One region of the Streptomyces sp. NPDC002018 genome, then DNA from elsewhere that is predicted to be linked to it. Evidence: riboswitches for the same ligand, from Rfam matches in the RefSeq annotation. Region 1 holds a riboswitch; the other holds the start of a gene.
The links. A riboswitch is a leader RNA that binds a small molecule or an ion and turns the genes downstream of it on or off. The one in region 1 is predicted to bind glycine.

Region 1 (6,469 bases):
GGTGCAACTGCACGGAGGTACAGGCGGCTTCGGGAGCGATGGAGGCCGAGGTGCACCTGAGCCGTTCCACGCCCTCGATGTCCAGGATGAAATCCTCACCCCTGGCCGCCACCATCTGATCGTTGAGCAGGGTGTAGCGGTCGACGTCCGAGAGATTCCCGGGGACCACGTCCTGCCGGCCGAGCGTCGGAAGAATACCGATCATCACGATGCCCGCGTCGACCTCACTCGCTTTCCGATGGGCATATCCGAGCCCGGTGCGCAGTTCCTCCGCGAGCTGATCGAGAACCCTGCCTGAGAGCCGGTGCGGGGCTACATTTACTTCCATGTTGAACATTCCGAGTTCGGTCTGGAAATCCCCGCTCGCGATACGTTTCAGCACCTCCGCATTCATCATCCGGGGCATCCCGTCGGAGCCCACCAGATTCAGCTCGATCTCCAGACCCATCAGATTCTTGGGCCGGTCGAACCTCTCCTCCGCCAGGAGGCGCCCCAGCACCGCCAGGCACTGCTGGAGCTTCCTACGGTATTTCCGCCGATCGGACAGGTCCGCCCCGTCCGCGTCGACCTTCTCCCCCATCGAAGTGTCCCTCCTCGAGTGGGCAGCCCGCGGCGTCGGCCGCTCGCGTCACGATCGATAATGCCCAGACTGAGTGATCCGTAACGCCCCACGGGCTCCCGGTGGGGGGTACAGTGCCCTCTAGGGTCGTGCGGCACATTCCTTTGGCATGACGGCGGGTTCCGTTTCCACCGCCCGGCCGGGCCGCGAAAACGGCGGCGAGTTTCGGCCGACCCCGCCGGGTGAACAACCCCAGGCCAGACGCCTGCCTTCACTGTTTATCAACAGAAAGTCCGCGGAAGTTGGACCGGAATATGCCTTGTCGGCAATATCTGTGAGAGCTAGCAGAAACATGCTGTGAACACGTGTCGTATAAACTTCGCTCACGAGGCAGAGAGCCGGTGTCCGGTCACGTCCCGACCTAGGGCCGACCTCTGACCCGATTGCTGACAGTGACGTCCGCACCCGCCCGTGCACCACCTCACGCATCACCCTGTCTCCAGAAGTGAGAGGCAACCCACCATGCCGCTGCATGTTCCCCCGGCTCCCGCGCCCGCGCTGCGCAGCGTCCTCGCGGCACTCGGTTCCCCTACCGCCGTGCGTGACGCCCGCACTCCCGCTCTCCAGTCCGTCCAGGGACCGTTGAGCCCCGAACTGCCGCTTCCCGTCCATGTGCTCAGTCATGTCTCCCCGGCAAGCCGTACCGGCACCGCCGAGGGCCGCACACCGCAGACCAGACTCGCGGGCTGGCGGTTCCTGATCCACAGTGGCGACCGCGCCGTGGCCGCCGCCGACACCATGCTCACCGCGGACGGCTGGGCCTTCTCCCGGTTCTTCGAAGGCCCGTACATCACCGCCACGGAGCGTGCGCTCCGGCAGGCGGAGACCCTGGGGACCGCCTACCAGCCGAGGCTGCTGTCGGTCCCCGAGCTGTACATGCTCACGCTCTGGCTGCACGGCGACACGGAGGCCGACGCCTCCACCGGCGCACCGGCGCCGGCCGACATCCTGGTGCCTCTCGCCCCGGCTCCGCCGGGCTTCGCCGCCCACCGTCCGCACCGGGTGGCCGAGTTGCTGCCGAGGATCGGACTGCGGCTCGCTCCCGCTCCACTCCTGCGCACTCCGGCCTGAAGCGCTTTCCCTGTTTCGCCCGTACTGTGTGGTCCGTACTCCCGGCTCGTCCCCGCGTTCTCGGCGTCTTCCTTTGTGCCCCGCGGCCCTTCGGTCGCGGGGCACTCCTTTTGCCCATGCGGAGTAGTCCTCTCAGGTCACCCTGAACCACCCGAAAGGACAGTCAAGTTGAACTGAACCGTCCGGCCGGGTGACACGTCCTTAAGCAGAAGGAAGAGCTGCCGCGAAATCCCTGCGGATTGCCATCTGTAGGGCAACACTAGGACTGGACCAAACAGATACGGGGGGCGGCCATGACCACATCGAGCCGCAGGACACACACCACGACACAGCGAAAGAACTCGCCCATGTGCCAGCACCAGCCAGCCTGCCCGACAGCCGACTCCGCCGCCCGCGACGCCGCACGACTGATGGCGCACCACCCGGAGCAGGGCTGGAGTCTGCTGTGCAACGGCGTCCTGCTCTTCGAGGACACCGGTGAACTGCTGCCGGACGGGAAGATCATCGCCCCCCACCGGCCGCTGCGCAGCGAGCAGGTCGTGACGGCTGCCTGAGGCCGTCGGGCGGCCTCCGGGCCGCCGGACGAAGGGGGCCGGCCCGGAGAGATTCCTCCGCACCGGCCCCGACGCGTGACGGCCCGGACATATCACCGTCCGCCCCGACGCGTCCTGACGGCCCGGACGCGTGACGCGCCCGCCCGTCCCCGTCAGTGGTCGTACGCGTCCAGCGGCGGGCAGGAGCAGACCAGATTGCGGTCGCCGTACGCGCCGTCGATACGGCGGACCGGCGGCCAGTACTTGTCCGCCGCGGAGACCCCGGCCGGGAAGACCGCCTCGTCGCGGCCGTACGGATGCGCCCACTCACCGCCGAGCGCGGCCGCCGTGTGAGGGGCGTTGCGCAGCGGGTTGTCGTCCGCGGGCCACTCGCCCGACGCGACCTTCTCGATCTCCCGGCGAATGGCGATCATCGCCTCGCAGAAGCGGTCGATCTCGGTCAGGTCCTCACTCTCTGTGGGCTCGATCATCAGCGTGCCCGCCACCGGGAAGGACATGGTCGGCGCGTGGAAGCCGTAGTCGATCAGCCGCTTCGCGATGTCGTCGACACTGACACCCGTGGCCTTGGAGAGCGGGCGCAGATCGACGATGCACTCATGGGCCACCAGTCCGTTGGGACCGGTGTAGAGGACCGGGTAGTGGGGCTCCAGCCGCTTGGCGATGTAGTTGGCGGCGAGCACGGCGACCTGTGTCGCGCGCTTGAGCCCCTCCCCGCCCATCAGCCGTACGTACGCCCAGGAGATCGGCAGGATGCCGGCCGAGCCCCAGGGGGCGGCCGAGATGGGTCCGACGCCCGTGGCGGGACCCGCCGCCGGCTGGAGCGGGTGGTTGGGCAGATACGGCGCGAGGTGCGCCCGTACCCCGACGGGGCCCACACCGGGACCGCCGCCGCCGTGCGGGATGCAGAACGTCTTGTGCAGATTGAGATGGGAGACGTCGGAGCCGAACCGGCCCGGCTTGGCGAGCCCCACCAGCGCGTTGAGGTTGGCGCCGTCCACGTACACCTGGCCGCCCGCGTCGTGCACGGCCGCGCAGATGTCCCCGATGTGCTCCTCGAACACCCCGTGCGTGGACGGGTACGTGACCATCAGAACGGCCAGTTGGGGCCCGTGCTGGGCGATCTTGGCGCGCAGGTCCTCGACATCGACGTCGCCGTCCTCACGGGTCCTGACGACGACGACCTTCATCCCCGCCATCACCGCGCTCGCGGCGTTCGTGCCGTGCGCGGAGGACGGGATGAGGCAGACCGTGCGCTCCGTGTCGCCGTTGGCCCGGTGGTAGGCCCGTACGGCCAGCAGCCCCGCCAGTTCGCCCTGCGAGCCCGCGTTGGGCTGGAGGGACACCGCGTCATAGCCGGTGACCTCGGCGAGCCGCTCCTCCAGCTCCCGGATCAGCGTCAGATAGCCCTGGGCCTGCTCGGCCGGGGCGAAGGGGTGCAGCGCGCCGAACTCGGGCCAGGTGACCGGCTCCATCTCGGTGGTCGCGTTCAGCTTCATGGTGCAGGAGCCGAGCGGGATCATGCCCCGGTCCAGCGCGTAGTCACGGTCGGCGAGCTTGCGCAGATAGCGCAGCATCGCCGTCTCCGAGCGGTACTGGTGGAAGACGGGGTGCGTCAGATAGTCGTCGGTGCGCAGCAGCGCCCCGGGCAGGGCGTCGTCCGTCGCCGCGTCCAGCGCGTCGAGGTCGCCGTCGACCCCGAAGGCGGTCCAGACGGCGGTCAGTTGGGTACGGCCGGTGGTCTCGTCGCAGGCCAGCGAGATGTGGTCGGCGTCGACGAGATGGAGGTTCACGCCGTCCTCGCGGGCCGCGGCGACCACCTCGGCGGCCCGGCCGGGGACACGGACGGTGAGGGTGTCGAAGTAGGCCTCGTGCACGACCTCGACACCGCCCGCGCGCAGGCCCTCGGCGAGGAGCGTCGCGTACCGGTGGGTGCGCCGGGCGATGCCGCGCAGCCCCTCCGGGCCGTGGTAGACCGCGTACATGCCCGCCATGACGGCGAGCAGCACCTGGGCGGTGCAGATGTTGCTGGTGGCCTTCTCGCGGCGGATGTGCTGCTCACGGGTCTGGAGCGCCAGCCGGTACGCCTTGTTCCCGTCGGCGTCCACCGAGACCCCGACGAGCCGGCCCGGCAGGCTGCGGGCGAACTTCTCCCGGACGGCCATGTATCCGGCGTGCGGACCGCCGAAGCCCATCGGGACGCCGAAGCGCTGGGTGGTCCCGACCGCGATGTCCGCTTTCAGTTCACCGGGCGAGGTGAGCAGGGTGAGGGCGAGCAGATCGGCGGCGACGGTGACGATCGCGCCGAGGCCGTGCGCCTGCTCCACGACGGGCCTGATGTCCCGTACGGCGCCGGAGGCGCCCGGGTACTGGATCAGCACACCGAAGACACCGCGCTCGGCGGCCTCGGCCGGGATGCCCTCGCTCAGATCGGCGACCACGACCTCGACACCGGTCGGCTCGGCGCGGGTCCTGATCACGGCGACGGTCTGCGGCAGGGCGTCGGCGTCCACCAGGAAGACACCGTCCTTGACCTTGCCGACCCGGCGGGCGAGCGCCATCGCCTCGGCCGCGGCCGTGCCCTCGTCCAGCAGGGAGGCGCCCGAGGTCGGCAGTCCCGTCAGGTCGGCGACGACGGTCTGGAAGTTCAGCAGCGCCTCCAGGCGCCCCTGGGAGATCTCCGGCTGGTACGGCGTGTACGCGGTGTACCAGGCCGGGTTCTCCATGACGTTGCGCAGGATCACCGGCGGGGTGAACGTGCCGTAGTAGCCGAGCCCGATCATCGGCGCCAGCACGTCGTTGCGCGAGGCGAGCGTACGCAGTTCGGCGAGCACCTCGGCCTCGGTGCGCGCGCCGGGAAGGTTCAGTGCCTCCGTGCTCTTGATCACATCGGGCACCGCGGCGGCGGTCAGCTCGTCGAGCGAGCCGTAGCCGACCTGCGCCAGCATCTTCGCCTGGGCCCCGGCGTCGGGCCCTATGTGGCGCTGCTCGAAGGGGGTGCCCCGCTCGAGCTGCGAGAGCGGAATGCGGTGGGCTGTCATCGGGAGGCCTCCTGGTCCGACACGACCTACGAGGGGCACCAGGACGCGGGTGCCCGGACGGCCTCCCCCTCTGTCATCTCAACCTGAGAGCTTCACCGGTCCGCCTCGCGGCGGGCCGGCTTTCACCGTCGGTGAGAGCGGATGCCGACCGACGCCCGCCCTGCTTTCCAGAGTGACCTCGTCCGCGCGGTACGGGGGCCTGAGAGATTCCGGGGAGGATTTGCTCCTTCGGCGCCTCCGGCCATCTCTCCGGAGGACTCTCCCGCACGGGGTCAGCAGCCACCGTCAGACTACCAGCGAGGCCTTCCGTACGGCTTTCGAGTGGCCGCCGCCGGGGATCTGCCCTTTTGTAGTGGTACGCGCATGTGCGACCAGCTGGAGGGACCGTGGAGACCGATATCGATCCGCGCAGTCTGATAGGGCGCAAGGCGTTCGACCGCAATGGCCACAAGCTCGGCACCGTGGACGAGGTGTATCTCGACGACGCCACGGGCGTCCCGGAGTGGGCCGCGGTCCGCACCGGGTTCTTCAGCCGTGACGCCTTCGTCCCGCTCGCACCCAGCACGCTGGTGGACGACGCGCTCCAGGTCCCCTTCGAGCGCGCGCTGATCAAGGACGCCCCCGACTTCGGTGTCGGCCGCCACCTCTCCCCGGAACAGGAGCTCCAGCTCTACCACCACTACGGTCTCGCCCTGCCCGAGCCGGAACCCGAGCCACCCGAGCGGCCCGGCTCCCTGTCCGACCGGGACTCCGAACGCGACTTCGGCCGGCTGGCCGGTCAGGACGACTGACCGGCGTCCTGCGGTCCCGGCACCAGGGGCAGCGGCTCGGAGAGCGCCAGCTCGGGATCGTCCACCCAGAACGTCCTCACCCGTCCCGGCGCGGACCCCGGTTCCTCGAACCGTACGGTCACGCGCCGCAGTCCGCTGCCCTGGACCCATCCCGCGCCGTAGGCGGCGTGCCGCACATCGTGTCCGGCCGGGAAGCGCCGCTCGGCCGGTGCCTCCGGCTCCTGTGCCGGCGCGCCCCCGTCCGCCCGCGGCGGCGATTCCGCGGGCCGCGCCGCGCCGTCGTCCGCCGCTGTCCCCTCCGCCGCGCCCACCGGCGCCTGGGGGGTGGCCTCGGGCCGCTCGGCCGCCGCGGCCTGCGCGAAGAGATCCTCCTGTGTGAAGTCCGCGAGGCCGGTC
Region 2 (6,469 bases), on a different contig from region 1:
TCGGCGGTGAGCAGATCGGCCGGCTCCTCCGCCACGCGTACCTTGAACAGCCAGCCGCCTTCGAACGGAGCGGAGTTCACCAGGGAGGGGTCGTCCACCACGTCCTGGTTCGTCTCGGTGACCTCACCGGTCACCGGGGCGTACAGATCGCTGACCGACTTGGTCGACTCCAGCTCCCCGCAGGACTCGCCCGCGGTCACCGTGTCACCGACCTCCGGAAGCTGGGCGAAGACGACATCGCCGAGGGCATTGGCGGCGAACTCGGTGATCCCGACCGTCGACACCCCGTCCACGGGGTCCGTCAGCCACTCGTGCTCCTTGGTGTAGCGGAGCTGCTGGGGGTTGCTCATGACCTGAATTCTCCTGTACGCGGGGGAGTGGTGCGGAACCGCTGTCTTGCGGAACGAGACGGGAACGGGGCGGAAAACGGGGTGGAAAACGGGATGGAAGGGGAAGGCGCCGGCGCGCGAAGGGATGCCGCCGATGACGTCCGTATCACTTCTGGCGCTTGTAGAAGGGCAGCGCCACGACCTCGTACGGCTCGTGGGAGCCGCGGATGTCGACACCGACGCCCGCCGTGCCCGGCTCGGCGTGCGAGGCGTCGACGTACGCCATGGCGATCGGCCTGCCCAGGGTGGGGGAGGGGGCGCCCGAGGTGACCTCGCCGACGACCTTCCCGTCCGCGACGACCTGGTAGCCGGCGCGCGGGACCCGGCGGCCCTCGGCGATCAGGCCGACCAGCTTGCGGGGCGGGGCGCCCGCGGCCCGCTCGGCCGCCGCCTCCAGGGCCTCGCGTCCGACGAAGGCGCCTCCGTTCGACGTCTTCTCGAACTTCACGACCCGGCCGAGGCCCGCGTCGAACGGAGTCAGAGCGGTGCTCAGCTCGTTCCCGTACAGCGGCATGCCCGCCTCCAGCCGCAGGGTGTCGCGGCAGGAGAGCCCGCAGGGCACCAGGCCGGCCCCCTCACCGGCCTCGGTCAGCGCCCGCCACAGAGTCTCGGCGTACCGGGGCTCGACGAACAGCTCGAAACCGTCCTCGCCGGTATAGCCCGTCCGGGCGATCAGCGCCGGGACACCGGCCACCGTGCCCGGCAGACCCGCGTAGTACTTGAGCCCGTCCAGGTCGGCGTCGGTCAGCGACCTGAGGATGCCGGGTGACTCCGGCCCCTGGACGGCCAGCAGCGCGTACGCGTCACGGTCGTCGCGCACCTCGGCGTCGAAGCCGGCCGAGCGGGCGGTCAGCGCGTCCAGCACGGTCTGCGCGTTGGAGGCGTTGGCGACGACCAGATACTCGTCCTCACCGAGGCGGTAGACGATCAGGTCGTCCAGGATCCCGCCGTCCTCCTGGCAGATCATGGTGTAGCGGGCGCGGCCCACGGCGACGGCGCCGATATTGCCGACCAGCGCGTGGTCCAGCAGCCCGCCGGCGGCGGGACCCGAGACGGTGATCTCGCCCATGTGCGACAGATCGAAGAGCCCGGCCCTCGTCCGGACCGCGTGGTGCTCGTCGCGCTCGCTGCCGTAGCGCAGCGGCATGTCCCAGCCCGCGAAGTCGGTCATGGTCGCGCCCAGCGCGCGGTGCACGGCGTCGAGGGCGGTGGTACGGGGGGTGCTGCTCGGGGGGGCGTGATGCATCGGTGTGGCTCCCAGGGCATGACGGCGAGGACGGTCCTCCCCATCTGTCATCGGAACCTGAGAGGTTCACCACGACCACACGTACTCGGGGTCATGACTTGCACCTTGGGTGGAGCCGCAGCGCTGCGGCCCGCTTTTCAGATCTGCCTCATCCACGCGGTACGGGGCCTGAGAGATTCAAGGGAGGGACTTGCTCCTTCGGCGCCCGGCGCACACGGTGACCGGGACTCTCCCGCGCGGATTCAAACGGCCGGTATGCAGTTGGCGGGCACATCATCGCACGCATTCGGGTGGTTCGGAGCGCCTGGCCCGCAAGTTGCCGGAGGGCGTGAAAAGCTTGTACCGCATTACCATTTCTTTACACTTTGTGGGCAAGGGTCATGGGCCAGGCCGACTGAGCTGACAGGGGGGACGGCGATGACGTCGCAGGGGTCCGGCGCGTATGTGACGAGGGCGGGGGTGCCGTCACAGCAGGGGGTGTCCGACCGGGAGGCCGCGGCACGCCCCGTGGCGGTCGTACGGGATCTCCGGGAGCGCCGGGGCCGGGTCCCGGGCGCCCTGGCCTTCACCGCGGGGGACCTGGTGGTGGTCTCCGGACTGCCGGGCAGCGGGAAGTCCACCCTGATCCGGCGGGCCGCCGAGGGCGGCGGGATCGACTCCCAGGACGCCAGGGACCGCTGGGAGCGCAGACTGCCGGGCGGGCTCCCCTACGCCGTCTACCGCCCCCTCGTCCGTATGGCGCATTACGCGGGACTGCGGCGCGCGCTCCGCTCCGGCCGGAGCGTGGTCGTCCACGACTGCGGTACGCAGAGATGGGTACGGCGCTGGCTGGCCCGCGAGGCCCGAAGACGCGGCCGCCGGCTCCATCTCGTCCTGCTGGACGTCCCGCCGGACGTGGCCCGCGCGGGCCAGCGGGAGCGCGGCCGGGGGGTCTCCGGCTACGCGTTCGCCCGCCACCGCAGGGCCGTCGGCCTGCTGCTGGCCGGCGCCGCGGCGGGCCGGCTGCCCCGGGGCTGTGCCACGGCGGTGCTGCTGGACCGGGACGCCGCGGGAGCCCTCGACCGGATCGCCTTCCCCGCCGCCGCGGGCGAGTGACGCGGGACTGACCACCGCACGGGCGGGTACGGGCCCCGGCCTGCGGCGTTAGGGTGCTGCGGCAGGCACGAGGGCGGAGGAAGACACAGTGGATACTGCATGGCCGGGCAATGAGCTGGAAGAGGTGCTCGCCGCCTCGCTCGGCAGCCAGGGGGCGGGCGGCCGGCTGGTGGAGGTGCTCGGACGCAGCGAGGTCTGGGTGCCGCTGCCCAACGGGGGCGGACCCGACAGCCTCGCCCTCGATCTGCCGACCCTGGAGATAGAGGGCGCTCCCTATGTCCCGGTGTTCAGCTCCCAGCAGCAGTTCCTCCAGTGCGTGGGCGCCCATATGCCCTTCACCGTCGCCCCGGCCCGTGACTTCGCCCGGGGGCTGCCCCCGCAGCTCGGCATAGCGGTCAACCCGGGCGGCATGGTCGGGATGCCCCTGCCGCCGCCCGCCGTCGCCGAACTGTGCCGGGCGGGCCGCACGCCGCTCGACGGACCGGCCGCCGGCGGCCGGGTCAGGCTCTTCGAGCCGGACTGGCAGGAGGACCCGGTCGACTTCCTCACCGCCGCCGCGGCCGAGTTCGAGGCATCCGGTGTGGTGCTCTCGGCCCGCCGCGCGCTCGCCAGTGTTGAGGGGGACTCCCCGGCGCTCTTCATCGGCGTACAGCTCTCCTCCTGGGAGGCCGCCGACCGCAACGCGCCGCTGGACGCGCTCGGCCGCGCGCTGGGCCGGGTACGGGTGGACTGGCCCGTCAATCTCATCCTGCTCGATGTGGCCCAGGACCCGGTCGGCGACTATCTGCTGGCGAAGATACGGCCCTTCTACCAGCGGGCGTAGCCCGAGCGGCGACGCGGCGCGCGGGAGGCGGCTCGGGTACGTACGGCCTTCGCGGGTACGTACGGCCTTCGCGGGTACATCCCGCCTTCGCGGGTACGAGCAGGCCACAGAAGTGCGGCCGCGCCCTCGCCCGCGCGGGAAGCACACCGGGCGTCAAGGCGGTGTCAGGGCGGGCGCCTAAGCTGGTTCCATGGCTGAGCCCCCGCACCGGACGCCCGGACAGGCCCTCCCGCACGGGGGTCACGGGGTCCGGGGGTGCGGGCCGAATGGCGGATCGAAGAGGGGCGGGACCCACAGTGAGCGCGTCAGGCACCGCGGCGGCCGGGCAGGTCGAGCAGATGCTGCGCCAGGTGACGCCAGGACGCTACGACGCGTACGAGGCGCTCCTCCAGGCCCTCGCCGACGACAGCGTCTGGATGCTGCTCTGGCACGGCCGGGCCGGCTCGCCGGACGCCCAGTACGGGAACATGGAGATCGACGGACTCGGGTACGCCCCGTGCGTCACCTCCGCCCAGGAACTCGCCGTCAGCGGCTGGACCCGTGCGTACGAGGTGGTCTCCGGCCGGGACATCGCCCGCGCGCTCTACCCGGACCGCTGGGGCATCTGGCTCAACCCGCACGCTCCCGGCGGCGGGGTCGGCATCCCCTGGCTCGATCTGCGGCGGATCGCCACCGGGCTCGACCGGATGCCCGCGGGACCGCTGCGCCTCTCCGAACCGGCCATCGAGCTTCCGCAGTTCTACGCCCTGCTCACCCAGAACGCCCACCGCACCGCGGCGGTCCGCTCGCTGCGCCGCGCCTGGGTGCAGCCGGCGCTCGGCGTCCCGTATCTGACGATCGGGCTCGATCTGTACGACACGAGCCCGGCCTCGGTGGACTCCGTGCGCACCATGATGCGGCAGTCGATCACGGCGGTCCCGGACGGACTGCCGGTCTCGACCGTGGCGATGTCCGACGAGTACGACCCGGTGACGATGTGGCTGCGCGCCAACTCCCGGCCGTTCTACGACCGTGAGGCGCACGCCTCTCCCGCGCCCACATCGGGCTACGGCTATCCGCCGCCCGCCTCCCACGCCTACTGAGCCGCCGCCTGCCGGGCCACCGACCGGGCCACCGCCCGGGTCGCCGTCTGCGGGGCACCGTGGGGCGGGCGATACGGATGCTCCGGTTCCGCCCGATATCGAGCGAGATGAACCGCATGTCCGATCTGGTGGAATAGTGACCGAGATGGTCCGCTGAGACGGGCGAGCCGTCCGGATAACGGAAACCCTCTACCCGCATCACGTTTGAGCAAACATTCCCCGTTGGGGCTGGCGGGTGATCGCGAAGTGGTTGAAGACTCCGTGGAGCAAGTGGTCTCGGCCTAGTGTGCGATGCGCTGACAGAAGCAGTTCCCGCCACAGGGGGACCACATGTGCCATGTGATGTGAAAGAGCCGCTACAGCGGCGGTCATGGGCCGGCCACCGTCGGCCGAGAGGGGTCTCCAGCGCAATGACGGCACCTATCGAGACCACCGGGTCGGCGGCGCAAGCGCAGCCGGAAGCGGTCCTGGAGGGCGCCGGGGGCAAGCAGATCGAAGGCCGTTCGCTCGGCCGGATCGCGTGGACGCGTTTCAAGCGGGACAAGGTCGCCGTAGCGGGCGGCGTCATCGTGATCCTGCTGGTTCTTGTCGCCGTACTGTCCAAGCCGATCCAGTCGGTGTTCGGACTCGACCCCAACGCCTTCAACCAGGATCTGGTGGATCCCGCCCTGCTGGCGCCCAAGGGGTCCTTCGGCGGCATCAGCTGGGACCACCCGCTGGGCGTCGAGCCGCAGACCGGGCGTGACATCCTGGCCCGCATCATCGAGGGCTCCTGGGTCTCTCTGGTGGTCGCGGCCGGATCGACGTTGCTCTCGGTCGTCATCGGCGTCGTGATGGGCGTCGTGGCCGGGTTCTACGGCGGCTGGGTGGACAGTGCCATCAGCCGCCTGATGGACACCTTCCTCGCCTTCCCGCTCCTGCTCTTCGCGATCTCGATCTCGGCGTCGCTCCAGGGCAGCGCGTTCGGCCTGGAGGGGCTGCCCCTCCGCATCGCCGTGCTGATCTTCGTGATCGGCTTCTTCAGCTGGCCGTACATCGGCCGGATCGTGCGCGCGCAGACGCTCAGTCTGCGGGAGCGGGAGTTCGTGGAGGCGGCCCGGTCACTGGGCGCGCGGGGACCGTTCATCCTGTTCCGGGAGCTGCTGCCGAACCTGGTCGCGCCGATCCTCGTGTACTCCACCCTGCTGATCCCCACCAATATCCTCTTCGAGGCTTCTCTGAGCTTCCTGGGCGTGGGTATCGCTCCGCCGCAGGCTTCATGGGGCGGCATGCTGTCCACCGCGGTCGACCTCTACCAGGTCGACCCGATGTTCATGATCATCCCCGGCATGGCGATCTTCATCACCGTGCTGGCGTTCAATCTGCTGGGGGACGGGCTGCGTGACGCACTCGACCCCCGTGGCAAGTAATCGCGGCCCTGCCGCATCGGTCAATCGAGGGGGCTTTCCTCAGGATGAACAGCAGAAAGACGGCAGCGGCCATCGCCGTGACGCTGGCCATGGCGCTCGGTGCGAGTGCCTGCGGCAGCTCCGACAAGGACAGTGACGACGGCAACAAGAGTGGCGGCAGCGCCAAGGCCGATGCCGCGATGTCGAGCATTGTCAACACGACCGACAAGAAGGGGGGGACGGTCGTCTTCGAGCACTCCAGCGGCCCGGACTCCCTGGACCCGGGCAACACGTACTACGGCTGGGTGCAGAACTTCTCCCGCCTGTACGGCCGTTCCCTGGTCACCTTCAAGCCGGCCGCCGGCAAGGAGGGCCTGGAGGTCGTTCCCGACCTCGCGACCTCGCTCGGCAAGGCCAGCCCCGACGCCAAGACCTGGACGTACACG

Region 2: linked by a shared signal. The riboswitch ahead of gcvT (glycine cleavage system aminomethyltransferase GcvT) and the one ahead of gcvP (aminomethyl-transferring glycine dehydrogenase) in region 1 are both predicted to bind glycine.

What each region holds. Positions count from the first base shown of each region.
Region 1 covers NZ_JBIASO010000008.1:357,768-364,236, forward strand. Annotated here, with positions in the region: gene ACFYYH_RS16445 (glutamate--cysteine ligase) at 1-580, opposite strand, end outside; gene ACFYYH_RS16450 (hypothetical protein) at 1,082-1,690, shown strand; gene ACFYYH_RS16455 (DUF5999 family protein) at 2,038-2,244, shown strand; gene gcvP (aminomethyl-transferring glycine dehydrogenase) at 2,397-5,282, opposite strand; glycine riboswitch at 5,460-5,557, opposite strand; gene ACFYYH_RS16465 (PRC-barrel domain-containing protein) at 5,669-6,073, shown strand; gene ACFYYH_RS16470 (DNA polymerase IV) at 6,061-6,469, opposite strand, start outside.
Region 2 covers NZ_JBIASO010000005.1:256,502-262,970, reverse strand. Annotated here, with positions in the region: gene gcvH (glycine cleavage system protein GcvH) at 1-350, opposite strand, end outside; gene gcvT (glycine cleavage system aminomethyltransferase GcvT) at 496-1,635, opposite strand; glycine riboswitch at 1,783-1,880, opposite strand; gene ACFYYH_RS10670 (AAA family ATPase) at 2,053-2,730, shown strand; gene ACFYYH_RS10665 (enhanced serine sensitivity protein SseB) at 2,819-3,553, shown strand; gene ACFYYH_RS10660 (enhanced serine sensitivity protein SseB C-terminal domain-containing protein) at 3,850-4,635, shown strand; gene ACFYYH_RS10655 (ABC transporter permease) at 5,046-6,044, shown strand; gene ACFYYH_RS10650 (ABC transporter substrate-binding protein) at 6,089-6,469, shown strand, end outside.